Regions from separate parts of the Aneurinibacillus uraniidurans genome, predicted to be linked through region 1. Evidence: riboswitches for the same ligand, from Rfam matches in the RefSeq annotation. Region 1 holds a riboswitch; each other region holds the start of a gene.

The links. Region 1 has a riboswitch for S-adenosylmethionine ahead of PO771_RS03130 (sugar ABC transporter substrate-binding protein). Riboswitches for the same ligand answer to the same signal wherever they lie in the genome.
Region 2: another riboswitch for S-adenosylmethionine. It lies ahead of PO771_RS16315 (2,3-diketo-5-methylthiopentyl-1-phosphate enolase); the one in region 1 lies ahead of PO771_RS03130 (sugar ABC transporter substrate-binding protein).
Region 3: another riboswitch for S-adenosylmethionine. It lies ahead of cobA (uroporphyrinogen-III C-methyltransferase); the one in region 1 lies ahead of PO771_RS03130 (sugar ABC transporter substrate-binding protein).

What each region holds. Positions count from the first base shown of each region.
Region 1 covers NZ_CP116902.1:599,362-609,556, reverse strand. The annotation lists gene PO771_RS03135 (sugar ABC transporter ATP-binding protein) at 1-891, opposite strand, end outside; gene PO771_RS03130 (sugar ABC transporter substrate-binding protein) at 970-2,031, opposite strand; SAM riboswitch class I at 2,121-2,229, opposite strand; SAM riboswitch class I at 2,737-2,843, shown strand; gene mtnK (S-methyl-5-thioribose kinase) at 2,915-4,132, shown strand; gene PO771_RS03120 (DMT family transporter) at 4,151-5,083, opposite strand; gene PO771_RS03115 (MerR family transcriptional regulator) at 5,080-5,484, opposite strand; gene PO771_RS03110 (YbaK/EbsC family protein) at 5,686-6,162, opposite strand; gene PO771_RS03105 (stalk domain-containing protein) at 6,168-7,274, opposite strand; gene PO771_RS03100 (helix-turn-helix transcriptional regulator) at 7,378-8,040, opposite strand; gene PO771_RS03095 (DUF86 domain-containing protein) at 8,145-8,570, opposite strand; gene PO771_RS03090 (DUF3055 domain-containing protein) at 8,734-9,009, shown strand; gene PO771_RS03085 (cytosolic protein) at 9,088-9,366, shown strand; gene PO771_RS03080 (YutD family protein) at 9,411-9,875, opposite strand; gene PO771_RS03075 (YhcN/YlaJ family sporulation lipoprotein) at 10,022-10,195, shown strand, end outside.
Region 2 covers NZ_CP116902.1:3,257,594-3,267,788, forward strand. The annotation lists gene PO771_RS16300 (glutamate-1-semialdehyde 2,1-aminomutase) at 51-1,343, shown strand; gene PO771_RS16305 (glutamate synthase-related protein) at 1,855-6,339, shown strand; gene PO771_RS16310 (FUSC family protein) at 6,515-7,582, shown strand; SAM riboswitch class I at 7,650-7,772, shown strand; gene PO771_RS16315 (2,3-diketo-5-methylthiopentyl-1-phosphate enolase) at 7,864-9,057, shown strand; gene PO771_RS16320 (MtnX-like HAD-IB family phosphatase) at 9,059-9,736, shown strand; gene PO771_RS16325 (methylthioribulose 1-phosphate dehydratase) at 9,733-10,195, shown strand, end outside.
Region 3 covers NZ_CP116902.1:3,295,259-3,305,453, forward strand. The annotation lists gene PO771_RS16475 (nitrite/sulfite reductase) at 1-357, opposite strand, end outside; gene cobA (uroporphyrinogen-III C-methyltransferase) at 375-1,217, opposite strand; SAM riboswitch class I at 1,331-1,438, opposite strand; gene gabT (4-aminobutyrate--2-oxoglutarate transaminase) at 1,668-3,023, shown strand; gene PO771_RS16490 (aldehyde dehydrogenase family protein) at 3,051-4,487, shown strand; gene PO771_RS16495 (sigma-54 interaction domain-containing protein) at 4,538-6,193, shown strand; gene PO771_RS16500 (hypothetical protein) at 6,195-6,458, shown strand; gene PO771_RS16505 (methyl-accepting chemotaxis protein) at 6,626-8,674, shown strand; gene PO771_RS16510 (hypothetical protein) at 8,713-9,243, opposite strand; gene PO771_RS16515 (hypothetical protein) at 9,253-9,456, opposite strand; gene PO771_RS16520 (hypothetical protein) at 9,525-9,821, opposite strand.

The DNA of each region.
Region 1 (10,195 bases):
ACCGGCACCCACTAATCCGACAACCCCCACAATTTCGCCGCTTCGCACCGTAAAATCTACTCCGCGTACCCTGGTACCTCGACGCAGTTCTCGCACATCAAGTAACGTCTCACCAATGACCGTCTTCACTTTTGGGTATTCTTCGGTAAAGGATGCACCGAGCATCGCTTCGACAATTTCTGGAATGTCAATATCCGTTTTTGCCTTCGTCCAAATATGGCAGCCATCGCGCATAACGGTAACGGTGTCACATATCTGCATAATTTCTGGAAGACGGTGTGAGATGAAAATACAAGCAACATCCTCGTCTTTCAATTGATTCATAATCCGGAACAGACGCTCTGCCTCCTCAATGCTTAAAGGGGCTGTTGGCTCGTCGAAAATCACGCATTTCGCCTGTTGTGACACCGCTCGAGCAATAAGGACAATCTGTTTCTCCGAAAGCGTTAACTCCTCCACCTTCTTACGCACCGGAATCTCGTAGCCAATCCTACGTAAAATGTCGTCCGCCTCTTTATACATGGAGCCCCAGTTCAGAAAACGACGTCTGCCACGTTCTGGTCCTCGGTCGAGTAAAATATTTTCCGCCACGGTCAGTGATGGAACGAGCGCTGTATCTACTTCCTGATACACACAGTGGATGCCCTGTGCCTTAGCATCTGCCGGGCTGCTAATTGATAGCGTCTGTCCATCGAGTTCAATCATCCCGCCATCTGTCTGATACGCGCCGGAAAGTATTTTCATCAGTGTACTTTTTCCTGCTCCATTTGCGCCGAGCAGCGCATGAATGTGACCAGCCTGTACGGTCAGGCTAACGCCCTGAAGTGCTGGCACGCCGGAAAACGATTTTGTAATGTCTGTCATGATAAGACGTGCTGCCTGCTGTGCCATCTTGTCTCCCCCTTGCTGGTTCTCGGATAAGGAATGTGCCCCACCTGCTTGATAAAAGTAGGCAGGGCCTCCCCTAGCTTATTTTTTCATCCAGTCTGCTATGCCTTGCGTGCTGTTGCCCCACGCTTTGATATGCTGACTCAGTTGATCGGTTGTTACTTTTTCTTTCGGAAGTTCTTCACGATTAACTACTACCGGGTTTAGCACCACATTATCCGGTGTTTTATCGCCATGAATTTTTTGTGCCGCATATCGCACTTGTACACGTCCGATGTCTTTCGGGTCTACCGCTGCTGATGTTACCCATGGACCATTCGGATTTTGGATCATCTGTAGATCTTCGTCGCTCATGTCGATGCCGTATACTTTAATGTCCGTACGTCCAGCTTGCTCGATCGCACGAGTTGCACCTTTTGCGAATTCATCCCACGCTGCCCATACTGCGGTGATCTCACCTTTGTTCGGGTATTTTTTCAGAATCGCTTCCATCTGTGCCTGTGTATCCAGTGCTGTGTTTTGTGTTGCCGCACCGAATGTGGCTACTTCTTTGATACCAGGGTTGCTAGCCATAAATTCTTTGTAAGCAGCCTGACGACGTTCCATCGGTGCGTAGCCCGCTACCCAGATTTTTACGATGTTAGCTTTGCCACCTGCATCTTTTGCGAGTTTATCCAGCGTTAATTTTGTCAGTTGCTTATCGTCTTGCTGCAGAACCGTTACGCCCGGAGCTTTAACGTCGGCATCGAATACGACAACCGGAATGTGTTTGGCAACAGCATTTTGTACCCCATTTAGCAGAGCGGCAGGTGTACCGTGGTCAATCAAAATCGCATCAAACTTCTGGTTAATGGCTGCATCCAGATTAGAAGACATACGTCCAAGATCGTTATCCGCTGCAAACACCGTTACCTGTCCGCCGAATTTTTCAGCTTCTGTTTTGACCCCACTAATGTACTGAGAAGAAAAGGTACCGAGATTTTGCTGCATAACAAGCGCGATCCGCTTTCCTGCAAGTGGCCCTGTTGCGGCTTCTTTCTTTTCACCTGTTCCGCCAGCCGGTTGTTGGCCGCATCCTGCTGCGAACGCTGCCAGTAGCGTAATCAGCAGAACGGCAATGAGTTGTTTTGTCTTTGTTACCATGCTCATACTCCCCTTTTTACTTGTGATAAATATAAAAGGCCTCTCTTTGGTACACAAAGAGAGGCCCCCACTTATAAAGCATCGGTAGCCTCTCATCTCCCAGGATTACTCCTGCAGGAATTAGCACCTTGCCTGTGCGAACACAGGCAGGTTGCCGGGCATCATCGGGCCAGTCCCTCCGCCTTCTCTCGATGAGAGTCAAAATCGAATTGCGTATGTGATTTGTTGGAACTAATCATAGCGCCTACCAAATTATTCTGTCAACAAGTTTTTTCACAAACTTTTAAAGCAGTGCTTGGAATTCTTGAGCCTGTATAAAGTGTGGCGGCGGGTATGGGAGAAGGAATGAGCAACGCGTAAAAGCGTTCATTGCTCATTCCTTCTCCCATACCGGCATAGCTTTATATAACTCAAAACCAAGCACATCTCTTGATCTTCTAGCTTTTTATTCTTTCACAAAGTAAAACGCAGAGAGAAAAAGTTTCGTTGGTAGAGGGGATGGCAAAAGAGAACGAACCCGTCCTTTTGTTTTCCCTACCCAGCTTTTTCTCCAGTAGAGCGAATCAGGATGGCAACCCCAGCGTTTATCCCCTCTGAGTTTTTACCATCCCCTCCGCCACCACCAAGCTTTTTTACTCTCACTTTTTTCACTCTCGCGTATTTTCACTCTTGACAAATAATTCGTACGACTGTTACATTTGGATTGACTTATCACGAGATGGTCGAGGGACGGGCCCGATGACACCCGGCAACCTGCTGCATGAACAGTAAGGTGCCAACTCCCGCAGAACAACGGTTCTGAAAGATAAGGATGCACACACATGTACACGTCCCTCTTTCTAACCAAGAGGGGCGTTTTTTGTTTAGAGAGGAGATTGAACTTATGTCCACATACCGTATGCTTACTGAACAAGAAGCAGTAGAATACGCGCGCAACATCCCCGGCTTGTTCCCAGCCGATGCAAAGCTTACAAGCCGTGAAATTGGGGATGGAAACCTAAACTTCGTATTCCATATCCAGGATGAGGTTTCAAACAAAAGCATTATTTTCAAGCAGGCTCTTCCGTATGCACGTGTCGTCGGAGAATCGTGGCCGCTCACACTTGACCGTGCCCGTATCGAAAGCGAAGCATTAATTCTCCAAGATGAGCTATGTCCTGGTTTCGTGCCGAAAGTGTACCACTATGACATCGAAATGGCCCTTACCGTAATGGAAGATTTGTCTGCATACGAAATTATGCGCAAAGGGCTTGTTGCTCGCAAGTATTATCGGAATTTTGCAAATCATATTGGTACTTTTCTGGCGCGCACCTTGTTCCTAACGTCTGATCTGGCATTGCATCCGTACGAGAAGAAACAACGTGTTGTCTCCTTCTCTAATCCTGAATTATGCAAAATTACGGAAGACCTCGTGTTTACCGATCCGTATTACGATGCAGCAACGAACAGCTTCAATCCGCTTATTCGTGAACAAGCAGAAGCACTCTGGCATGATGACGCATTGAAACTGGAAGTCGCAAAGCTGAAAGAAGGCTTTCTCACGCGCACGCAGGCACTGCTGCATGGTGATCTGCATACAGGAAGCATCATGGTAACAGAAGAAGACACGAAAGTTATCGACCCGGAGTTTGCCTACTACGGTCCAATGGGCTTCGATATCGGTGCAGTCATTGCTAACCTGCTGCTGAACTATGTGGCACAGGAAGGTCATGCCACTAATGTGCAGGAACGTGAATCATACCAGGCGTATCTGCTTGATACGATTACAGACATATGGACTACATTTGAAGCAGAATTCCGTACACTGTGGGCCGAAAAAGCGATCGAATCAAGTGCCGCTGTCCCAAGCTATGTGGATGATTATGTGCGTCGACTTCTGCAAGATACACTTGGTTATGCGGGCTGCAAAACGATCCGCCGCATCGTCGGCCTCGCCCATGTATGGGACATTGAAAGCATTGAAGATCCGACTGTACGCGCTCACTCGGAAAAGCTCGCCATCGCCATTGGACGAGAGCTCATCTTAAGACGTGAATCGATTTCATCCATTGAGGAAATCAGAGATCTTGTTACTGATACGCAGGTTATGTTTTCTTTGTAAAAAATCCGTATCCCTAGATTAGACCGTACAATCTGATTTAGGGATATTTTGCATCGGTTTTCTTTGCGAAGCGATCTGAGTTATACCAGATGCATACAGCACACCAGCAATGACAAGTGCTGATCCGATTATTTGTACGCCTGTTACTGCCATCCCAAGTACCAGGGAAATGCACAAGGTAACGACCGGAACAAGATTGAAGAACAAGGCAGCTCGACTAATGCCAATGCGTGCCGCCCCTTCATTCCACCAGATATATCCGAGTACACTCATACCTAGCGCCATAAAAACAATCGCGGCCCACGCTGTCAGGGGGATAGACGAAATCGGTACCGGGGCCGATGTTCGACTAGCTATAAACATAAGCATTATGGCTCCAATTGTCATCGTATATGCGGTAGTTTGTAGAGACGTGCTGTCCCGGACAAATCCCTTTCCGATAATACCGTATAAGGCCCAGCATATATTTCCCGCCATGATCAGCATATCTCCCGCAGAAAAATGCAAGTGACGAATCGCATCCCAGGAACCGCCTGTAATAACAAGAAATACGCCAATAAACGCCAGAATCCCGCCTACTTTTTGTTGTGTAGAAGCAGGTTCCTTCAACAGTATACGAGCCAGAAGCATGGTCACGAGTGGATTGGTTGCCATGATAAGTGCTCCATTGATAGGTGAGGTCTGTTCCATGCCGAGAAAAAACAGTGTGTTAAAGCCGAAAACCCCTGTTATTCCCATGAAAAGATATGCTCCAGCATTTTTCCGAATGGTATACCCTGATAGTTTTTCTTTGTCGATCAACAAAAGCAGCATACTACCTGCTGCTAGACCGAAGCGCCAGCCTGCCGCGCCAGCAGCTGAGAAATACTGCATCACATAGGGGGCTAGATGAAAAGTAGCTCCTGTCATAAGCGAGAAGCCGAACAGTTTTAAATAAATGCTACCTTTCATTTCGCCGCCTCCCTTTTTGTCAGAAGCATCGTTTCATACACGCTTAACTTCTCCTCCGTAAACTGAATCACCGTCTGGATCTCTTCTACCTGCGCTTTCATTTTTGCTATGTGACGGGATAGAATATCCTTTCTTCGAGTGATGCGCGGAAGTAGACTCTCGTCTGGTTCCGCAAGTAAATTTCGAATGCACCCATCTTCCGTAAACTCCATCATATCTTCCAATGACATGCCTGTATTTTTTAGTGACCGCAAAAACTGAAGGAACTGTATATCAGACTCTGTATACATCCGCACCCCGCTTTTCCGTACCGGAGAATCGATAAGACCAATCCTTTCATAATAACGAAGTGTGTGCACGCTCCACCCTGTTTGCTCTGCTACCTGACCGATTGTATACATGTTCTTCCTCCTAGGTATGTTTTATGGGTCTACTCTACAACCTGGAGTTAGCTCTAAGTCAAGCATAAAATTGTCACATAAGCCGTAAAAGAACCATTCAAGAATTTTATACGCTGCGCAATTGTATACATAAAAAAGCCAATTTCCTGTCAGTTATGGAAATCGGCTTCTTGTACCATATAGCCACTACATGTCTATTTCTTATTTCACAGAAACAACTTGCCCCTTTGTCATTTGTACTAATTCTTCCGGTGTTAATTGAAATACCGCTTTAGGATGTCCAGCAGCAGCCCATAACACATTATATTGAAAAAGATCCTCGTCAATCAGTGTCATAATCGATTCTGAATACCCTACCGGTGCTACCCCGCCAATTACAAATCCTGTACGTTCTCGTACAAAATCTGCATCAGCTTTTCCTAATTTGTCATCAAGCTGTTTCGCCAGTTGTTTTTCATTAATTCGATTGATCCCACTAGCGACTACGAGCAGTGGCTTATCGGACCCTTTAAGACGAAAAATGATCGATTTCGCGATTTGAGCAACTTCACAGCCTATCGCTTCTGCCGCTTCCTGAGCCGTTCGAGTGCTATCTGGTAATTCTACAACCGTATTTGTATAGCCTAACTCAATAAGTTTATTTTGTACTTTTTGGGCACTTTCCTTTAAACTCCCCATACATGTCATTCCTTTCTTTTTTCCGCAAAAACAGGCCCATAGTACTCGTTTGATTGCTTCACTTCTGCAATAAACCAGCCTTCCGTTTCTCCTGTACGTTGCTTTTTCACCACCAACTTATCTGTACACGTCCCCACGATGTCAGCAGGTGTTACGTTTGGATAGTTTGCCATGTATCCAGACGTTACTTCCGGATAAATCAGCGTATACTCCCATGTATCAGCATCCAACTGCTTCTTATCCTGCACCGTAATCTTGCCTGCATGTGGACTCGATCCCCCGGTTACCCAATTACGTGCCTGCAAGTCAACTCTCGCCCGATCACGAAGCTCATTCGACAGCGCAGCATACAGAAGTGTGCCGGTTCGCGTCTGCAAACCGCGTCCCCATAACGCAATCGTCTCATCAGGAGAAGCCGGGACAAGCCCCGCTTCAATCTCAGCGATTTGTCGCTTAGTTTCTTGTAGATTCGGGAACTGGATCGCCAGCACTCCCCGCTCCTTGTCGTATGTTACGTCTGCTCCAAATAATTGGTTCAGCCAATCCATTGGAACGTATACCCGGCCTTGCACAAATTTCGCACTATATACAGCATACGGATGATCCTGTCCAGCATATTGCATCGTAATACTGATTACTTCCCGACGTAGAGGCAGGCTCTTATTCTCCTGTTCCATTTGCTGGATCTTATCTATCTCCAGATCCAGCACAAGTGCTCGATCCGAAAGTTTTGGACGTGGGATTGCATTCATTCTATCTGGCAACTGACATAAGTACGTTCCCCATTCCGCAGGAGCCGCTCCCAGTCTTATGTACGAGCGTAGCTGAGAAAATCTCTCATATGATTCAGGTGCCTCAATCCTAACATCACGCTTACTCGCATCCCACTGTACCGAGCGAGCACCTGCCAGTTCTGCCGCCCAGCGCAGCGGAACCATGACCTGTCCATCTATCACATCCATTCCCGCCGGAGTCGCTACCTTCTTTCCGTCTACTTCTACCTGTACAGGGATAGTTGCTACTGCCACTGCAGGTGCTGCAAGCGCTACAGGTGCCGCTGTTCCTACCAGGATAGATGTCAGTATACTTCCGATCGTCCATACTTTTTTCATTTTATTCGTTCTCCTCTTACTCTCTTTTTTATGAAAATAATACCATAATAAGCCAAAAAATAAAGCCCTGCAGATCCTTTGATCCACAGAGCTATATTTCACTTTATGACTTGCGATTTTCCGCAGTATCATTTTTATGATCAATTACATATACACAGTTATCGCCGCCAGTTGCCATACACTGCTCCTGCTCCACTCGCGTTTCCAAAATGTTCTCAAACAGCGTCTTCTCACAGTTACAAGCAAATGTATACTCCCGTGCTACATCGAAAATCGGACAATTTGATTCGACCAGGATATAGCGTCCGGTCTCTTCATCCTTTTTCACCTCAACCATGTAGCCTTTCTCATTCTGCATTCTGGCCAGCATCTCAAGCTTCTTCTCAAAATCACTACCCTCGGGTACCACATCCCGATACAAGCTCTCCTGACGCTGCTGACGCAGGCGGAATAACGCTTCCACCATCTCCGCTCCTTGCAGCTCTTCAATATCACCAAGAATTTCAAGAGTCAAATCCTGATAGTTCTTCGGGAACATATTATCTGCTTCCTGCGAAAGCGAGTACACATTAGTCGGGCGGCCCATGGCCTGGCGAAGCAAACGTGTCTGAATGTATTTGTCTCTCTCAAGCGTATTTAAATGACGGCGCACGGCCATCTCTGTAATCTCAAGCTCCTGAGCCATTTCCCCTACTGTCATGGAACCTTTAATTTTTAACATATGCAAAATCTGATTGCGCGTCGAAGAGGATTTATCTTTATTCATCGTTTCCTTCACCTTCCTCCTCCTCATTGTACTTGATTTCGTGAGATAAGTAAATTTTTATACAATATAATATAAAAACTATGTGAGCGATGTTTTCTTGTTAATTACAATTCTTTTTTCAAGTATTCCCGTACTTGATTCGGAAAAGTGATAAGTTTCTCATAATGCGTGTTCAAAAGTTTGCTGACCGCATCATCATGTACATCTAGGTAGTCCGTAATCAGCGGCTTGCGCATGTTTACAACGTCCTTCAATGCAGTCGCAACTTCCACAGTAACCACCGTTTCATCAAGCATAATCTCGACAATGTCTTCATAACTCCCCGGATCACGCATGATGAACCCATCGATCAAATAATTGCCCACGTCGGCTACTGTCTCAAGCGCAATGTGCAAAGCACGCTGCAAAGAAAGAGATGTAAGCATATCATCGTTAGCGTTACCATTTCGTAGAATGGAGGATACACTCGCAAGCACTCGCTCCATATATACTAAATGCTGTTCAATCTTTTCGGTATTTACTTGGTACATCTAAACCACCCCTGTTGCTGTTTTTTCTTTTTTCAGTATAGCATGATTGGAAGTGAAACCATATGATATGCCCAACCATTGCCTCCGAGCATGCACAAGCATTGCTCCAGACGAGTCGTTGGCATATAATTTGGTACATATACGTGATAGGAGGACAACGACTATGAGTCAGCACGGAGATTGGACATTTCTGTACGATCATACTGAAGAAACAAAAACACGCTATGTAAGCTTTATCGGGGTAGAGAACCGCTACGACCTGGCGATCATTCGCACGAAAAACTTCTACGGCAAAAGCATCGTGCTTAATATTTTGACACACCGTATGGCGATTCTTGGCCAAAAGGATTTGGATGAGCCTGGTTACCTCGAAGAAGCATTCAATATGTCAGAAGCAGATGCGAACGAATTACGTGAATTTCTCTATCTAAGCATCTAGTCGGTCATTTCGTATAAACAAACGGACAACCGCCTATACTACCCCTATCCTTATACAGTAAGGAAAGGGGTTTTATTTATGGCTAAGAAGAAAACCGATCCAGTATATATGCCAATCTCAACCGAGTATAGCGCGATTCATACTCGCTATCCGGAGGAATTTCCAGAAGGACCGTACGGCACTATCGCTACCTCCCATCCATTCCTTGGAAAAGAGTCGTGGGATACAGGTGAGGTACCCCAGTCTGCGTTCGCCTACGAATACCGGAACTTCCACGAAGGCATTGTACGCCGAGACCCAGCATCACATCCGACCCACGATAACCCAAATGAAAACTACGAGCCACCACTACAGTAAAAACAGGCGAGGAAAAAATTTCCTCGCCTGTTTTTCTCGGTATGCTACTCATTCGACACGTCTGATCTTGACTCTCGAGCCTGTCCATCTTTTGGCTTGCGGCGAGGGCGGGAGCGACGACGGGAATCACGGCGTCTGCCCCCTTCGCGTCCGCTGCGTGGCGACCGCTCTTCCTGACCATCCACTGTCTCACCCTCTACTTCCACAACCTCACCCTCGATCGGCTGTGCGCTGCCTGACTTAACCTTTTTTAATAGAAAATACGAACAACCGAAGTTACAGTACTCCAAAATATACTCATCAAGAAAACTGAGGCGGGCATCATACGGCGCTTTCCGATTTGTATCCTCAAAAAAGCCTTTTAGCCGCAACTGACCGTATCCCCAGTCTCCCAAAATGTAATCAAATTTACTTAAAATGTCGCTGTATCGTTCTTTGAATATGTCTGGCTTGAATCCATCTTTATGCTCTTCTACCAGCTCATATACGTGATCCTGGACACGTATCACACCTGCACCCCCTCATACACATACACCGCACTTCTTTTACGTGTGGCGTACGCCTCCTATTTTACCACAAATTCAACCAATACACACAAAATTGCCACGAAAGCTCCGGCTTTGTACGGGCACTCTAAACTCACGGAGGTGTGAAAATGAAAAAAATCGTTTCTGTTCTCTCCACTGTTGGTCTTGCGCTCTCGCTGGCCGCCTGTACTCCAGGCAATACCACCAAAACAACGGAATATCGTCCGCTGCAAGGAAATCAAGGATCAACAACTGGCTATGCAGTACAACCAAAAGGGGATGGCCGCTACACCACATACCAT
Region 2 (10,195 bases), 1.2 Mb from region 1:
TTCATTAGTGGTACAGTAGGAAGGACACATTCAACAAGGAGGAATTACTAGTGAATTTTACACGTTCTGAACAAATATACGACGACGCACTTGATGTTATTGTCGGCGGCGTGAATAGCCCGTCGCGCGCTTTTAAGGCAGTAGGCGGTGGTGCACCGGTTACGATGGAACGAGCGCAAGGTGCTTATTTCTGGGATGTTGACGGCAATAAATATATCGATTACCTTGCTGCATACGGTCCGATCATTACAGGGCATGCTCATCCGCATGTAACAGCAGCGATCACACATGCTGCCGAAAACGGGGTTCTGTACGGAACTCCAACTCCGTGGGAAACAATATTTGCCCGTAAAATACGCGAGGCAATCCCTTCAATGGAAAAGATCCGCTTCAACAACTCCGGTACAGAAGCCGTCATGACTACCATTCGCGTAGCCCGCGCTTACACAGGACGCAACAAGATCATGAAGTTCGCTGGCTGCTATCACGGCCATTCGGACCTTGTACTCGTCGCAGCAGGCTCTGGTCCTTCTACACTTGGTATTCCGGACAGCGCTGGCATCCCACAATCAATCGCAAGTGAAGTGATCACTGTTCCATTTAATGATGTTGCCGCTTTTAAAGATGCCATTGCGAAATGGGGCGCGGAAGTTGCTGCCGTACTCGTTGAACCTATCGTTGGTAACTTCGGCATCGTAGCACCGGAAGAAGGTTTCCTGGAGGAAGTGAAACGTATCACACATGAAGCTGGTGCTCTTGTCATTTTTGATGAGGTAATTACCGGCTTCCGCTTCTTATACGGTGGCGCACAAAACCTGCTTGGCATCGAACCCGATCTGACTGCACTTGGCAAAATCATCGGGGGCGGTCTTCCGATCGGTGCATATGGTGGCCGCAAAGAAATCATGGAGACAGTTGCACCGCTCGGTCCGGCTTATCAGGCAGGTACTCATGCTGGTAATCCAATCTCTATGCAGGCCGGTATCGCCTGCCTAGAAGTGCTCGAGCAACCAGGGGTCTATGAAGAAATGCACCGTCTTGGAAAAATGCTCGGAGACGGGCTGAAACAGGCGGCAGAAGAAGCTGGCGTTGCCGTAACCATTAATCGTGTTGTCGGTGCTCTCGCTATGTACTTCACCGATCAACCAGTAAAAAATTACGAAGACGCCCTCGCTGCTGATGGAGAAGCATTCGCTCGTTTCTTCCGTGCTATTCTCGAAGAAGGCATTTGCCTAGCTCCTTCGAAGTATGAAGCATGGTTTATTACAACAGCTCATACAGAAAACGACATTATTCATACTATAGAAGCAGCAAGAAAATCATTTATAAAAATGCAAAAATAATAGTAAATATACAAATGATTCACCAGTAAAAGGGCGCTAATGCAATAGCGCCCTTTTATATTGGTACAAATATTCCAGGGAAACCTTTTCAATGTTATGCAATATGACATTCAGTATTTCCCGATGTTTGCGCATACAAAAGAATGAAAAATGTAATTTTACATACGAACATTAATTAAATATTATAAAATAATGTTCGTATAAATCGATTAGCACTGTATATTCTAATTTTTTAATTAATTCAAATTTGACTTAAATAAATCGCTTTCATGTGAATATTTAATCATTTTCTATATTGTAGCGTTCGTCATTTCGTGATATTCTATAAATACTTTTCCGACAGTTCAGTTTACTTTCACTTTGTCGAATTGATTCGGAAGTTTGGTTTTCGTACACGAAACGGCATGGATATAAATAGAAAACAGCCGTGAATTTACCTCGATTCCGATACGGACAGCGAGAGATTTATTGTTTATTTAGGAGGTGAAGGTCAGTTTAGCTGACCGAAACGATGAAGAGAGCAGATTTCGGTAATTTTCGCAATCATCTGGCTGAAGAACATGATAGCTGTGGGATTGTCGCCATTATTGAGAAGAACGGACAACCGCATCGTGATAATATTTCTAAGATCATCGATGCGCTAATTAAGATGGAACACCGTTCCGGTTTTATCGACGGTGAAGGTGATGGTTGCGGGATTGTCGGTGATATCCCACGCCAGTTGTGGGCGAAGAAGCTTGCCGCTGCCGACAAATCAGCCGAGTTAGCTTACTCTTCTTCCTTTGCTGTAGGTCATATCTTCATTCCGACTACAGGACATAATGTAGAAGACGTGAAAGCAGGCATTCGTGCCATGTTTGCATCTGCTTCGCTTACCATCGAACTTGAACAAGTGAGTGCAGTGAACAGCCATGTACTTGGCAAGAATGGTCGAGCAGACGAACCTGTATTCTGGCAGATCGCATGCCAATACACAGGAGCAAATAAAATCGAAAACGAACTGTTTGAGCTGCTCATCACGATTGAAGAAACCTACAACGTACATGTTGCTTCCTTAAGCAACTACTCAGCTTCCTATAAAGTCATGGGAGCAGCAAACATTTTGCCAGAATATTTCCAAGATATTCAACAGCCAGAGTTTGCTTCTTCTGTTACGATCGGACATAATCGCTACTCTACCAATACATTATCTAACTTCTTCCGTGTGCAGCCATTTACAATTCTCGGCCATAACGGAGAAATCAATACGATCCGCAAACTTGAAAATGAAGCAGAAATGCTTGGCGTTAGCCTCGTAGAAAGCGGAAGTGATTCACAAAACATGAACCGTACTGTAGAATCACTCATTCACCGCTATGGTCTTTCCTTATTCGAGGCGATGGAAATGATCTTCCCGCCAATTATTAATGAAATGAAAAACCTGCGTCCAGAACTGCAGGATTTATATGTATACTACCGTCAGACATGGGGGCATTATGCACAAGGCCCAGCTGGAATCATCTCCCGCTACGGCAATGAATGTATTTTCAGTGTCGATGCACTCGGACTGCGTCCAGTATGGATGGTTGAAAGCGAAACATCCTTATATTTCTCTTCTGAACAGGGCGTAATCCCGGTTTATGAAATGGTAAGTGAACCAAAAGCGCTGGCTCCGGGTGAGAAAGTCGGCATACAACTGAATCCAGGACAGCCGATTACCGTTCTCTCTCACAGCGATGTACAAAATAGCATTCTAGAACGATCCGGGAAACGCGCAGATTTTACAGGCTTCCGCGCACAACTTTCATTCCCGAAAATAGCTAAAGCAAAGGCACCATTTGATGTTCTTGAATCTGTAAACAATCAACAGTATGCAGCATTTGGTTGGGAGCGCGAGCACATTCAACTCGCTGAACAAATGTCTACTAACGGTGCCGAACCCATTCGTTCTCTCGGTCATGATGCACCGCTTGCAGCCATTTCTAGTGCACGTCAGAATCTGGCTGACTTCATTAAAGAGAGTGTAGCAGTCGTTACCAATCCAGCGATTGACCGTGAACGTGAGATTGAGCATTTCTCGACACGTATGGTACTTGGTGGACGTCCTGATCTGTTCCCGCAAAACGGAACGCTCACTGCCAGCATTGAAGTTCCATCTCCGCTCCTGCTTGAAGGTACAGAAATGCAAGAACTTGCTGATAAGCTGAATACCGTTTCTGTTGAACAATTAATGGAACATTTCGGTGACCATGAGCATATCCTTCCAGTGTTTTTCACAGCAGGCGAAACAATTCCGCAAGCACTCGACCGGATTGCAACCAGTGCGATACAATCCGCACAAATGGGCGCTCGTGTCATTTTACTTGATGATAGTGCTTCTCATCAGGATGAACAGTATTGGATTGATCCACATCTGGTCATCTCCAAAGTAGATCAGGCACTCAAAACAGCTCCATCCACATCTGGCAATTTACGTCGTCAGGTAAGTCTTGTACTTCGTTCTGCTGCGATTCGCAATCTGCATGACCTTGCAATTGCATTTGGTCTAGGAGCTGATGCGGTATCTCCGTACCTCCTGTTTACTGTTGCATATGCAAAAGGAGAAGTACAAGCGGTAGAGAATCTGTATAGCACGCTGACGAAAGGTCTTGAAAAAGTTATTTCAACGATCGGAATTCATGAACTTCGTGGCTATGCCCGCCTGTTCTCCTCCATCGGTCTGCATACAGAAGTGGCGGACGTACTAGGTATCGTAAACTTCTGCGGCAGCAATACATCCGGTACATCATTTGCCGACCTGGAAGCAGACAGCAAAGCACGTTACGAAGAATTCGGCACAGACGAGGCACGACCAGCGAAGGTTTTCCATATGTGGCCGCGCGTCTGGAAATCAATCGGGGAAGTAGCATCCGGTAGCCTTCCATACCGCGAATTCGCTGATAAATTGATCGAGCTGGAAAAAGAAAATCCGCTCTCGATTCGTCATTTAGCCGACTTTGCTATAGAAAAAGCAGAAAAATCCGTCGACTCAACAACGGTAGATACTACGATCGGTGAACACAGTCTGCCGTTCCTCATCTCTTCGATGTCGTTCGGTTCACAAAACGAAACGGCATTCCGCGCTTATGCCGAAGCAGCTGACCAATTAAATATGATCAGCCTCAACGGTGAGGGCGGTGAAATTAAAGATATGCTGGGCAAATATCCACGAACACGCGGACAACAGATTGCATCCGGACGCTTCGGGGTAAACGTCGAGCTTGCTAACTCGACCAACTTGCTTGAGATCAAAATCGGTCAAGGGGCAAAACCAGGTGAAGGCGGTCACTTACCGGGCAGAAAAGTAACAGCAAAAGTTGCCGCAGCTCGTAACGCTACACTCGGTTCTGACTTGATCTCTCCGTCGAATAACCACGATATTTATTCGATCGAAGATCTGGCACAAATTGTAACTGAATTAAAAACAGCGAACCACCAGGCTAAAGTCTGTATCAAAGTACCGATTGTACCAAACATCGGAACCATCGCAGTCGGCGTTGCCAAAGCAGGTGCAGACTACATCACACTCAGCGGATTCGATGGTGGTACCGGGGCAGCCCGTGTCCACGCCATTCAACACGTAGGTCTGCCGGTTGAGATCGGCGTAAAAGCAGCACATACTGCTCTGATCGAAGCCGGATTACGCGATCAAGTAGAACTGTGGGCAGATGGCGGTGTGAAAGGTGCACACGATGTAGCAAAACTGATCTTACTCGGTGCCAACCGCGTTGGCTTCGGTACACTGGCTATGCTGGCTGTTGGCTGTACAACATGCCGCGGTTGTCACCTCGATACTTGTCATGTCGGGATCGCAACACAGATCGAGTCCGTAGAAGAAGCGCAAGAGCACGGCCTGCGTCGATTCGTACCGCGTGTATTTGACGTAGCAGTCGGAAATCTGAAACGCCTATTTACATCAATTGGTGAAGAACTTTGTGCGATTACAGCTGAACTTGGCTTCGACCGTGTACAGGATATGGTTGGTCGTGCAGATATGCTGGTACAAACTCATGGTCTGGCGCAGATGGACCTGTCCGCTATGCTGACAAGCGCTCCATTCGCTCCTGCTGAACCAATTGAAGCTCGTGTACTCGTTGCGCCGAATGGTGAAATTATCGAAGAAGAGGACAGCTACGCCTCACCAAATGCACCGATCAACGAGACGTTCACAAACGTATTAAGTGATCAGCGTGTGCTCGGAAGCCGTTATTCCGGTGCCCGTGTCAAACCATACCTGGATGGCAGCTATGTAAATCTGCCGGAAGTCTCGCTCACATTTGCAAATGGCTGTGTACCAGGCAATGGTCTCGCAGCTTTCAATGCAGAAGGTGTATCCATCCGCGTACAGGGCGGTGCACAAGATGGCGTCGGTAAAACTGGATTCGGTGGACGTGTGGCGATTATGAAATCACCAAATACACGCGGCGAATTCATCAACGGCTCCGTGGGCAAAAGCTTCTGCTATGGCGCACAAAAAGGTTTGTACATTGTACAGGGTAACGCAGATGCACGCGCCTGCATTCGTCTCTCTGGAGCCGATGTCATTATCGGTGGAGAATTAAAACAACCATTAAATGATGCAGCTGGCGGTATTGGCGCACGCGCCAATATCAAAGGTTTTGCGTTTGAATATATGACCAATGGCCGCGCACTCGTAATGGGTGATCCAGGTCCATGGATGTGCTCTGGTATGACTGGCGGTACTGTATACCTTCGCATCCAGCCAGAATTAGGCCTCGACGAAGCAGCCATTAAACGTCGTCTGGCTAAAGCGGCTAAAGTAACGATCCAGCCGCTGAATGCAAAAGGCCAAGAAGACGTAGCTTACTTGCTTGGCGAATATATCGCAGAGCTTGAAGCAAGCGGACAGCCAGAAAAAGCAGCAGACATCGCACGCCTGCTTGCAAATGCAAGCGAGCACTTTATGATGCTGACGCCAGTGAAAGAACAGGCTGATCCATCGATTGCTACTGAATAATTGTGTTTCCTTTTCACCTGCACAGCTCCCAACTTGCAGTGTGAGTTACCACCTTTACCGGCAGCCGCTCTCTCCCAGGAGCGGTTGCCTTTGTTTTTTCATCTAAATAAACTCCTTACTTCTATCCATATTTCGTGGTACTATACATTATTAGACAACTATATAGGGAGGATCTATGCGAGTCGGAGCCCGTATTATCAAAACAGCCATTGCCCTCATCGTCGCTCTGTTCGTCTGCAACTGGTTCGAACTAAAGCCACCAGCCCTTGCTGCAATTGCTGCTACGCTCAGTATTCAGCCGACACTGTACCGCACCTGGAAGCAATTACGTGAACAGTTAGAAGCAAATGCAATCGGAGCTGTGCTCGGTGTGGCTGCTGCGTATTATCTAGGGTCAGAACCGATCATTGTCGGTGTCGTCGTCATGATCGTCATTCTGATTAATTTACGCTTAAAACTCGAAGAGAGTCTTGTTCTTAGTATCGTAACGGTTGTATCTGTTATGGAGACACAGACAGGCAACGATTTGATGTTTGCCTGGAACCGTTTTTCTCTAACTGTCATCGGGATTTTCTCTGCGGCACTCGTGAATGCCGTATTCTTGCCACCTCGCTATGAGAAGCGCCTGCTTGACGAGGTAACAAAACTAAGTGAGAAATTCTCCTTGCTTATGCGAACACTGATCCATAATGAAATGGAAGAAAAAGCGTTCCGGACGGAAAAAATCAAGATTAAAACAGGATTTAAAAGCGTAGAAACACTATATGACTTATACACAGAAGAAGTAACTCGCTTCCGCAAAGTTACATATTCTAGCAGCAAAAAACTGGTCATATTCCGACAGATGCTGGTCGTACTCTATAAGGAAATGGATATGCTTCGCACCTTTGAACGGCATATTTATTCTTCCTTCGAGACGGATCATCATTTGTTCCCACTCATCCAGAAACAGATTGAAGAATTAACTACGTATCACCAGGACATTCTCATGCTGTATGAGGGAGTACTCAAGCCGCGTGATACCGGTCAGATGCCAGAGCCCATTTATGAAGAAAACCAACGTCTCCTGCATGAATTCATGTCCCTCTATCCAAAAGTTAAACATACACCTGAGGAAGAAGATGACGGACACTGGCTCCATTTGTTCCCGGTCGTATCCGAGATGCTCGAGTATGCCAATCAACTCGAACATTTAAACAAGCTTGTATACGCGTATCACACACATACCGGGGAAGAAAATTAAAAAAGATAGTTGACACATTATTCTTTACCACTTAGAATTTGAAATATAATTTCAAATCGTACGAAAACGCTTATCGCGAGAAGGCTGAGGGACTGGCCCTATGACGCCCGGCAACCTGCCAGCTCACCATTCTTGGTGAAAAGGAAAGGTGCTAATTCCTACAGAATGAGTTCATTCTGAAAGATAAGATTGACGCCTTATTTTGTATGTTAGCGCCCTCTTTCTTTCTGAAGGAGGGCGTTTTTTGTATACCATTCCGTGAGAAAGGCTGGTTATAAACTATGAGTGAATTCATTACGGTAACGTATCAGACAGAAGGTAAAGATTTATATAAAAAAGCACAGGGCATCGCGGTCGGTATGACGGTCGGCAGCTGGACTGATCTCCCACTTGCCCGCCAGGAACTGCTCGCACCCTATCTTGGAAGTGTAGCGGATGTTCAGATTGAGCGCGAAGTAAATGGCATCCAGCAAGGAACAATTGCGATCAATTATCCGGCTGGCAACATTACAGCCGATATTCCGGCTCTGCTCACAACCGTGTTCGGCAAACTGTCGATGGATGGAAAAATCAAACTGCTCGATATTGAATTCCCACCTTCCCTGCTTGCTCAATTTCCTGGACCAAAATTCGGCATTACAGGCATCCGAGAGAAACTTGGTGTGTACGATCGTCCACTTCTGATGAGCATCTTTAAATCATGTCTCGGCCTACCGCTTGAAGACCTGGAAACACAGTTCGCCGCGCAAATTGAAGGTGGAGTGGATCTTGTCAAAGACGACGAAATCTTTTTTGTTGATGATCGCGCTCCGCTAAAAGAACGTCTGGCTGCTTATAACCGAATCATCGAACAGGCTGGACGCCCTGTGCTGTACGCAGCCAATCTGACTGGTCCAGTACATGAAATTGTTGACCGTGCCAAATATGCGATTGAGAACGGAGCAAACTGCCTGCTGCTGAATGTGCTGCCATATGGCTTCGAAATTTTGCATCGTCTTGCTGCTGACCCGGATATTACCGTGCCGCTGATGGCGCATCCATCACTTGCAGGTGCTTTCTATCAAGCAGCGGACTACGGCATCGCCTCTCCGCTCCTGCTTGGTAAGCTAAACCGTCTTGCAGGTGCAGACTTCATTCTATATCCATCTCCGTATGGCTCGGTAGCACTCGAACGTGAAGAAGCACTGGCTATCGCTGACCACGCCCGGACTAAACAAAGCGCAGGTGCTCCGGCCTTCCCGGTTCCATCTGCTGGCATTCACCCGGGTCTTGTGCCGCAACTATATGAAGATTTCGGCACAGATGTCATCATTAATGCAGGCGGCGGTGTACATGGTCATCCGAATGGAGCGGCTGACGGTGGTCGAGCGTTCCGTGCTGCCATCGACGCAGTCGTAAATGGGCAGACATTGCGAGAAGCAGCTGCAAATAACGCTCCGCTTGCAGTTGCGCTCGATAAGTGGGGTGGCGCATAACATGAGTAAAAAAATTGTGATCTTTTGCGACTTTGACGGCACGATTACTGAGAAAGACAACATTATTGATATCATGGCTGAATTCGCTCCGCCAGAATGGAAAAGTATCGTAGATGATATGTTTGCTAAAAAACAAAGTCTGCGTGCTGGCGTCCATGCGCTTTTCGCTCTGATCTCCAGTGAGAAGCGTCAGGAGATGACTGACTTCGTATTACAGCGCGCCGTCGTTCGACCTGGTTTCGGAGAATTCGTCGACTTCTGTCATACGCATGAAATCGAACTGCTTGTGACAAGCAACGGCATCGACTTCTTCATTGAACCGATTCTTGCTCCGTATGCAGATCGTATTCCGAAAATTTATTGCAATAAGGCAGACTTCACAGGCGAATATGTTAACATCATCTATCCATATACATGTGATGAGCACTGTGATGTGGACTGCGGCATGTGTAAAACAACTGTGAATCGCAGCTATCGTAGCGATGACTATTTCAAAGTCGTGATCGGAGACAGCATTACCGACCTAGAAGGGGCAAAAATTGCTGATGCGGTGATCGCTCGTGCGTATCTGGAAGAAAAGTGCGAAGAGCTTGGTATTGCATACGACCGCTTTGCTGATTTTTATGACTGTATCGACGCACTGAAACGACTTCACGTAAAAACGGAGGGAGCATCATGAGCACATTCACACATGAAGCCCGCCAACTTGCATTTCAACAGTTGGATCAGGCCAAACTTACCTTCGCCGCCCGAGGCTGGTTCCCCGGTACAAGTGGCAATCTATCAGTCAAAATCAGCTCTTCTCCCCTGCTAGTTGCCGTAACAGCCAGCGGAAAGGATAAAACCCTCTCGACGCCAAATGATTACCTTGTCGTCGATGCTGAAAACAAGCCGTACGAAACGACGTCGCTTAAACCGTCGGCTGAAACACAAATTCATACCGCAATCTATCGTAACATTCCGAAAGCAGGAGCTGTATTCCATGTTCATACGATTGCAAACAATCTCATCTCTGAGCTATACGGCGATGTCGGCTATGTAACCTTGCGTGATCAGGAGCTGATCAAAGGTCTCGGAATTTGGGAAGAAGGTGCCGAGATTCGCATCCCGATCGTCGAAAACTATGCGGATATCCCAA
Region 3 (10,195 bases), 1.2 Mb from region 1:
CGGTAACTGCTCTACTGTCAGCCAGTGAAACTGGATCGCCTGCCGCGTTGTGATATCAACGAGATCACGTCCATAATCACGGGCAATGCCTGCAAGCGTACGCGCCTGCTCCGCAGACAAAATGCCAGATGGAATTCGGACCCGCATCATGAAGTACCCATCGCTTTTTGGCTTCTGCTGATAAACCCCTGCCCATTTAAACAAATCCATGTCTTCTGCTGGAATGGAGTCAAATCCATTTTTGGAAAAGTTGTTTCGGATATCCTCAATAATATCCAAGCCATCTTTTTGAAGCTTCACAAGTTCCATCTTGTTCAGCTTCTCCTTATTCGCTTCCCATACTGGTGTGTATCCCATCGTCATCTCCCTTTCTTCTATTGAATATGTGCCGAGCCAGCTGCGGCTGCGACTTGCGGCAGGCGGCGTATCAGCCCCTGCCCGCTACTACTATTGCGAACGATGTGCTGCTTCGATTCGAACCAAGCCAACTTCTCACGTAGTTTGACTACATCACCCACGATAATAATGGCCGGGGATGTAAAGCCCGTGCGCTTCACATCATCCACAATGGTCGCAAGCGTGCCAACGAGCGTATCCTGCTGATCGATATATGTCCCCCAGCGAACCAGTGCCACGGGGGTATCATCCCTACGGCCATGAAACACCAATGCGTTTACAATCTCCGGCAGATTCCCTACTCCCATATAAAAAACGAGCGTATCAACCGCTGTCGCCAGCTTTTCCCACTCAATCGTTGGCGACTTTCCTGCTTTTGCATGACCGGTGACGATAGCAAACGATGAGCCATGCTCCCGATGTGTCACCGGAATACCTGCATATGCCGGAGCAGCAATGCCTGCTGTCACACCCGGAACAACTTCAAACGAAATGTTTGCTTCTACACAAGCTTCCGCCTCTTCTCCCCCTCGCCCGAATACGAACGGATCTCCTCCCTTCAGTCGTACGACTTGTCGGCCTGCTTGTGCATAACGCACCAGTTCCTGATTGATCTGCTCCTGCGGCATACTGTGATTGCCTGATAATTTTCCACAGTACACAAGCTCGGCTCCGTCCCGTGCATATGTCAGCAGATGAGGATGGACGAGTCGGTCATATACAATCACATCTGCCTCTCTAATCAACTCTGCACCTCGTACCGTGATTAACTTTGGATCTCCAGGGCCAGCTCCTACCAGATATACTTTTCCTTTCCGCATCTGTCTCCCTCAATTCTTCAAGTATTTTTATGAGATTAATCAGCTTATAACGTACAAAAAGCCCTTCCTCGTAAGAGAAGAAGGGCGTAATCACCATAATGGCGTTCCCTTCTTCCTCATCTTCAAGCGTACGCTACTGGAATTGGCACCGTTCAAACCACTGCGGTTTAATGGTTGCCGAGGCATCATCGGGCCAGTCCCTCTGCCTCTCTGGATAAGAAAGAAGAATTCGTATTCGTTTAGTTGGTTTTATAATTGAATCTGATTATATACGCACTTTTTAGAAACATCAAGACTTTTATTTAATTCATAATTGATAATATTTAAGTCATATTAGACTTAAAATCTGCGTTTTTTGCGTGAAAACTCTTTGTTTTTCTTCTTTTTTAAGTTTGGCATCATTATTGCATAGTTTTATATTGCAATTACACATATAGGAGGTCCTTACCCATGTCTTATAAATTTGCCAATGTAAAAACACCAGTGCCAGGCCCAAAAGCACAAGAGCTTCTCAACCGTCGCCTACAGTACGTTCCAAAAGGCGTTAGCTATGGCATTCCTACATTTGTAGAACGCGCGGAAGGCGCACTCCTTACTGACGTAGACGGCAACACATTCATCGATTTCGCAGGCGCAATCGGTACAATTAACGTTGGTCACTGTGCACCAGAGGTAGTTGAAGCCCTGCATGATCAAGTTGATAAATACATTCACACAGGCTTCAACGTAATGATGTACGAACCATACATCGAACTCGCAGAACGCCTGGCAAAACTTGCACCAGGAGATCATGACAAACAAGTTATGTTCCTTAACAGTGGCGCAGAAGCAGTAGAAAACGCGGTTAAAATCGCTCGTAAATATACAAAACGCCCGGCTGTTATCGTATTCTCACGCGGTTTCCACGGTCGTACACTGCTGACCATGTCCATGACAAGCAAAGTAAAACCGTACAAATACGAATTCGGTCCGTTCGCATCTGAAATCTATAAAGCACCATACCACTACTCCTACCGTCGTCCAGAAGGCATGACAGAGGAAGATTATGACACATACATCCTCGACGAATTCAAAACATTCCTGAAAGGCGACGTTGCACCAGAAATGGTTGCAGCCGTTGTAATGGAGCCTGTACAAGGTGAAGGCGGCTTCGTCGTTCCATCTAAAAAATTCGTACAAGGCGTAGCAAAAATTTGTAAAGAGCACGGCATGTTATTCGTAGCCGATGAAATTCAAACTGGCTTCTGCCGTACAGGTAAAACATTCGCGATTGATCATTTCGATGTTGTACCAGATCTGATGACGATCTCTAAATCATTAGGTGCAGGTCTACCAATCAGTGGTGTTATCGGTCGCAAAGAAATCATGGACGCAGCAAACCCAGGCGAACTCGGCGGCACATACGCAGGAAGCCCACTCGGTTGCCGCGCAGCACTGGCTGTACTTGATATGATTGAAAAGCACGACTTGAATGCACGTTCTAACGCAGTTGGCGCTAAAGTTATGGATCGCTTCAACCGTCTTGCTGAGAAATACGATATAATTGGAGATGTGCGTGGCCTCGGCTCGATGTGTGCCATTGAATTTGTTACGGACCGTGCAACACGCGAACCAAACAAAGACGTTGTCACTCATCTCGTTGCTGAAGCTAACAAACGTGGACTTATTACATTAAACGCTGGTCTGTTTGGCAATGTGCTTCGCGTATTAATGCCAATCGTGATCACAGATGAGCAGCTCGAAGAAGGTCTCGATATCATCGAAGAATCACTCGAAGCCGCTGTGTCCGCGCTACAAACTCGCTAATCGATCAGACGAAAAGGAGCCTAAATCATGACTCAAAACGTAGAAAAGAAACACCTGTATCTTGCAGGCCAAAAGCAAGAAGCCTCTTCCTACAAACAGCTCCGCTCCCCACATACTGGGGAGGTCGTTGCTGACGTGGCCGTTGGAACGCGCGCGGACATGAAAAAAGCGATCGACCATGCAGCAGAAGCAGCAAAAGTAATGGCAAAAATGCCGGCTCACCGTCGCGCTGCCATTCTTCAGGAAGTATCCCGTCTGCTCGCTGAGCGCAAAGAAGAAGCTGCACGCATTCTTTGTCTGGAAGCCGCAAAACCTATTACTGTTGCACGTGGTGAAATTGCTCGTACAATCGAAACGTATCAGTTTGCAGCAGACGAAGCACGCCGCCTGCATGGCGAAACCATTCCACTTGATGCATCTGCTATGGGGGAAAATCGTGTAGCGTATACCGTTCGTGAACCACTTGGTATCGTCGGTGCGATTACACCATTTAACTTCCCGTTCAATCTGGTTGCACATAAGCTTGGACCTGCATTCGCAGCCGGTAACGTTGTTGTTTTAAAACCAGCCGATCAAACTCCGCTGTCTTCTTACTTCATCGCGGATTTGTTTGAAGAGGCAGGTCTGCCAGCAGGTGCTCTCCAGGTCATTCCTGGACCAGGTAGCGAAGTAGGCGATGAGCTGACAATTGACCCACGTGTGAAGCTCGTTACGTTCACAGGCAGTCCAGAAGTCGGTACACTAATTCGCCAAAAAGCGGGCCTAAAACGCGTTGTGCTTGAGCTCGGTTCGAACTCCGGTCTCATTATCGACGAAGGCTATGATATCGATCGCATTGTGAAACGTACTGTAACAGGTGCCTTTACATTCATGGGACAGGTGTGTATTTCCCTGCAGCGCATCTACGTACATCGTTCACTGTATGATGGCTTTGTCGAAAAGTTCGTAGCGGAAACAAACAACCTTCGCATCGGCGACCCGCTTGATGAGAGCACAGACATCTCTGCACTGATCTCACAACGCGACGTAGACCGGATTGCTGAATGGGTAGAGGAAGCTAAAAAACTTGGCGCACGCGTGCTAACAGGCGGTACAGAAGGCAACATCGTGAAGCCAACCACTATCGTCGATGTTCCACCTCATGCTAAAGTAAGCTGCCAGGAAACTTTTGCACCGGTTGTTGTCATCAGCCCATATGATGAGCTAGATGAAGCAATCGATGCAGTGAACGATTCCCGTTTCGGATTGCAAGCTGGCTTCTATACGAATGATATCGAACGTGCTTTCTATGCATCGGATCGTCTTGAAGTAGGCGGCGTAATGATTAACGACTTCCCTACTTTCCGCGTTGACCAAATGCCATATGGCGGTGTAAAAGAAAGTGGAATGGGACGCGAAGGCATTAAATATGCAACAGAAGAAATGACCGAAATGAAGCTGATCTGCTTTAACCGCAACCGCTAATCGCGAAGCGCTTGTCAATGACGGCGCCCTGCACATAAAGGAGACGTCTCATGACAACAAAGTTTGACCCTGCACCATTTCTTGACCAATTCGCTCTAGGATTTTGTCACCTTAACCAGGATGTCCTTCAGTACAATGATCGGATCAAGGAATGGTATCTGATGAATGGCTGGACGGTGGATACGCTTGCCGGGCATATCCATCGCCGTCTGGCACATGGTGATACGCAGTTTGCACTGGATGGATATCTCTGGGAAGGGCGAGTTTCTGCTGAAACTCACACTTCTGTATGGGTCGTATTTCCACATGAAGCAAAAATCTTACATGAATCAGAAGAATACGCACATTTATATGCTGAGTTACAAAGCGTATTCGATGCTTCGTATGACGAGATTTTCGTAACGGATGGTGCAGGCTACACTGTTCGGGTTAACAGTGCGTGCGAACGTAATTATGGACTTACGGCCGAGGATATTATTGGCCGACATGTAAACGAACTTGTCGCGGACGGTATTTTTTCACGCTCTGCAACCCTTGATGTTATCAAGAAACGAGAGCGTATTAACCTCATTCAAGAGACCCAGAACGGACGGAAATTGCTGGTTACCGCAACGCCGGTATTTTCATCAGACGGTGAAGTCATTCGTGTCGTTAGTAACTCGCGTGACATTACCGAGCTTTTGCACCTGCGTGAACAGCTAGACCAGCTGCAAGAGAGGGTCGAAAGTTACGAGGAAGCACTACACAACCAGGAAGCGTCGGTTGGCATGACACTAACCGTACGCAGTCCAGCGATGTTGAAAATTCTAGCCAAGGTAGAAAAAGTGGCGCGAGTAGACAGCACGATTCTTCTGCTAGGTGAATCCGGTGTCGGTAAAACACATCTTGTTCACTATCTGCATAACTTGAGTGCACGCCGAACCGCACCACTTCTTTCAATCAACTGCAGTGCCCTACCGGAATCACTCATTGAATCCGAACTGTTCGGCTATGAGTCCGGTGCATTCTCGGGCGCACTGCAGAAAGGCAAAAAAGGATTGTTTGAGGCGGCAAACGGGGGTACACTGTTTCTTGACGAAATCGGAGAACTGCCATTAACTGTACAGGCTAAGCTGCTTACCGCCCTGCAGGAACGAAAGTTTTTCCGCGTTGGAGGAACGACCCCTGTTCATGTAGACGTACGTATTATCGCCGCTACGAATCAGGATTTAAAACAAAAAGTGGAGGCCAAGACGTTCCGCAGCGATCTCTACTATCGGTTAAATGTGATTCCGATCACAGTTCCCCCGCTGCGTGAACGACGGGAAGACATTGTCCCGCTAGCCTTAAGCTTCCTAAACGAATTCAAGGAGCAATACGGCATCGCCAAGCGTCTTACTCACACAGGTGCTGAAGAACTTAGGCGAGCATCCTGGCAGGGAAACATTCGGGAGCTGCGTAATTTTCTTGAGCGCCTGGTCGTCACTGTCGACGAGGATGAACTAACAGCGGCACATATCTCAGGTGCCTTAGCCGATGAACGCAACGAAGAGCCACTTGCTCCGGTAGCCACCCTGCCGTTGAAAGAGCAGCTTGACTGGTACGAAGGCCAGATTGTGCGGCGAGCGTATGAGACATGTCGCAGTACGTATGAACTCGCCGAGCTGCTGGGCATTAGTCAGTCCAGTGCGGTACGAAAAGTGAATAAATACGTAAAGGAACTATAAGATGCGCGTCACAATACACGGGAAACAAGCATCGGAAACGATGGACATACATGTAGACCGCTCCCATACGGTCGGCTCCATTATTCAGATTATCCTTGCGATACATCCATGGTTGTATCAAGAGATTCCACCCGGTCGGGATCGGAACTCTCTTGAACAGATTATGACCGTTCGGACATCTGATCAGCCCACTCTTATGTTTGATGATTCTGTGGAAAATGATGTTGAGTTAGAAATAACCTTTCATGATATTGTAGAACCATAATCATCACCGGGCGGATACATTCCGGTTCATGATAAACGAATAATTGCCGATTATAAAAGCACCGGGGAATCCCGGTGCTTTTACTTTATTGTCACTACTTTATACCCATAACTTATGCTATAATTTAATTAGACAGAAAATTTAGTTATTATATAAGGGGGAGTTTTATGAAGTTTTCAAGCATTAAACTACGTACGATGTTTTCTATTCTTCCGTTAACCATCCTCACACTTATTGCTCTTGTTTTCATCTCTTATTTTTATTCCCGCTCCCTCATTGAACATGAAATTTCCCAGAAAATGAATTATGAACTAGACAGCGTCAGTACAGCTTTGCAAAACCGGATTACGGCTCACAGCAAGGTAACAGAAGGACTAGCTCGTTCTATCGAAGTAAGCACTACCACCCTCACGCCAGATCAGTACATCGCGATGCTTAAAAATAATGTAGGGATAAATGAAGATACATTCGGTCTTGGTGTTTTCTTTGAACCATACCGATACCGTCCCAACCTTAAATACTTCTCGTACTATGCGTATCGCAATAACGGCTCGATCTCTCATACGGACGAGTACAATACAGAAGCATACAATTACCCTAATCAAGAATGGTACAAAACAGGTAAGACCTCTAAAGATTCTGTTGCTTATACCACCCCCTTTTTTGATCCTGTAACCAAGTCTTCCGTGGTCACCGCATCCGTTCCGCTTTATGATCGCAACAAAAACTTTATCGGTGTAGCAACAGGTGATATTCATTTAACGAACTTGCAAAAAATCGTAACCGAAACAAAAGTCGGGGCTACCGGATGGGCATTTCTTCTCGATGAAACCGGTACTTATCTCGCACAACCTGATGCAACGAAAGTAATGAAAACAAAATTAAATCAGGATACAAATACGTCGCTAGCCAAGCTATCCAACAGCATGCTTACCGAACAAAGAGGTCGGGCTTCTTTCACCGATCAAAACGGAACAAACGAATTATTCTTTACTAAAATTCCTCATACAAACTGGGTACTCGCTATGGTGATGCCCGAAAAAGAACTGTTTGCCCCCCTACAATCGCTGCTTAGCCGCTTACTGATCATCAGTGTCATCTCCACTCTTGTCATTGTGGCCGTTATTTTACTATATAGCCGCTATATTACATCCAATATTAAAACAATCAATGACGCTTCTCTTGTGCTGGCAGAAGGAGATTTTACACAAGCAATTGCCGTTAACTCAAGAGATGAATTTGCTCAAATGGCTCAAAACTTTAATAGTATGACCGGAAAAATACGTGATCTGATGGGTCATGTATCCAATAACTCTCACCACGTAGCCACAACTGCTGAACAGCTGACAGCAAGCGCAGAGCAGACAAGTCAGGCAACTGAACAAATTGCCGCCTCGATTCAGGAAGTCGCTGTCGGAGCTGATACCCAATCACGAATCGTATTGGATACAAACCGCCTCGTAGAAAGTGTATCGGAACAAATGAAGCTTATCACACAAAAGATCGAGGAGGTAAACGGAGCTTCTCATCATGCAGCCGGTACTTCTACCACAGGAATTAAAGTCATGGAAAACATGCGGAAGCAGATTACAACTATTCATGATAAGGTCCTCCGCTCTTCTGATGTCGTGAATTCCCTCGGACAGAAGTCAGAAGAAATCGGCAATATTTTATCATTAATTACATCAATCGCTGAACAAACCAATCTCCTTGCTCTTAACGCTGCCATTGAAGCAGCGCGTGCTGGAGAACATGGAAAAGGCTTCGCAGTTGTAGCGGATGAAGTACGAAAACTAGCCGAACAATCGGCCAATGCAGCCAGTGAAATCCATACACTGATTGCACAAATCCAAACAGAAAGTGGAAATGCAGTAGAAGCTATGCAAGAAGGAAGTACAGCCGTAAACGAAGGCATCACGATGGTCAGCAACGCTTCCCATGCTTTTGAAGAAATTCGCACCGCTGTTGGCGGTGTATCCACTCAGATTGAAGAAGCTACTGATTCATTTATAAAAATCCAGTCTGGCATTACCCAAATCGTCCAGGGTATGAATGACATGACTCACACATTTGAACGGGCTGCCCAGAATACTCAGCATGTAGCCGCAGCTGTGGAAGAACAGACTGCTTCTATGGAAGAAGTCGCCAGCGCTTCTACTGTGTTATCACGATCAGCAGAAGAACTGAACGAGGCTGTAAGTCGTTTTAAAGTCTAAAAAAAAGAGAATCGGCATGCCGATTCTCTTTTTTCATGCTATTCCTGACCGCTCAAGCGCTGCAATGACAGCACCGTATGATCCACAATACTCACAAGATCTTCTACGTTATCCTCGTTAATTTTACGTCCAAAATCAAGCGTAACTGTATTCTCGTACCGAATCGGTCCTTCCGCAGGATCATATACAAAAGACAGAGACTGCCTAATCTCCGGACGATTCCCCCATACGCCTACAAGTACATTCCGAATGTCCTCACACTTAGCGGGGCTGTCTACGTACAACGCAAATGACACGCGCAATAAACAACCGAGGCGCTCAATTGGTACAAGCTCCAGAATTTCTCCTGCGAGATCAGATGCACTTGCAAGTAATGTCATACGCGCAGCCGGATTCTCGCTCCCTTTTGTTTCTCGATCCTGGAACTCAATCTGGTATTCACGGGACATCGTCGCCAGATCTACACGATCTTTCCTTGCTGTTACTAGGATAGCACCCGCAAGGTCAAGATCATACACCGCTCCTTCAAGGGCAACTTTCATATTCTCATAAATCGTTGGATCAAACATGGTCTCTCCTTACCGCGACCGCTGCTTCAGTTGCTTACGCCGCTGTTCATCTTCCAACGAATTTTTCGCCGCGATTGCATCATAATCAACGCGCAGATTACCACGAACAGTCTGCGTAATCGCAGTCACAATCCCACCGAAAAATACAATTAGAACGATAACACCGATAATAAAAAACATAATCATCGTTGGGCTTGAAAACATAACCTCCACACATAATCCCTCCTAATCTCTTCTGTATCTTCTTATTATACCCTACTTTCCGACTTACTTAGAATTTCTCAGGATGAAACACGCTTACGCACCACAAACGCCAGGGCTTCATTATCAAACGCCATCAGCACGTTCAGTAGTGTGCCGGTTTCAATTTCACCTGCTTCTTCTTTTGGTACCGTTAACTCCAACATACCAGCAAGCTCAGGTGGAACTCCCTGATCCGGGTACGCTTCTCTGTATAACTCCAGCGGATCAAGATCATGGTTTACACACCACTGCGCAAAAATAAGCACCATCGCATTTGTATCGCGACGATAACTATCCGCAAGCTGTCCCCCCAGATCTTTTTGTTTATCTTCCATCAAAATTCCTCCCTACTGTTCTCCATATCATTTATGAATACGACAAATGCTTCCTGCCCATTATAAACAAGAATGCATCCACTGTCACAATACCACTTTCTAGAAAATGTGATATAATGTAGGAGTAACGTGAAAGGAGGATGACCACATGAATCTATATGTGTGCCTCTCCTGCTTTCAAGTAAAGCAGGGGGATCTCTATCGTGTCGACCTGAATATATGTGAAAATTGTACCCGGCTTTCTGAAAACGTTACCATTGAATCCACACGTACAAATGATGATTCGTACCCATCAGCGAGGGGCTGCTAAAGCAGTCCCTTTTATAAGTCAAAAGGAGACTATAAACGTTTATTATGGTAAAATGCTAACTAAT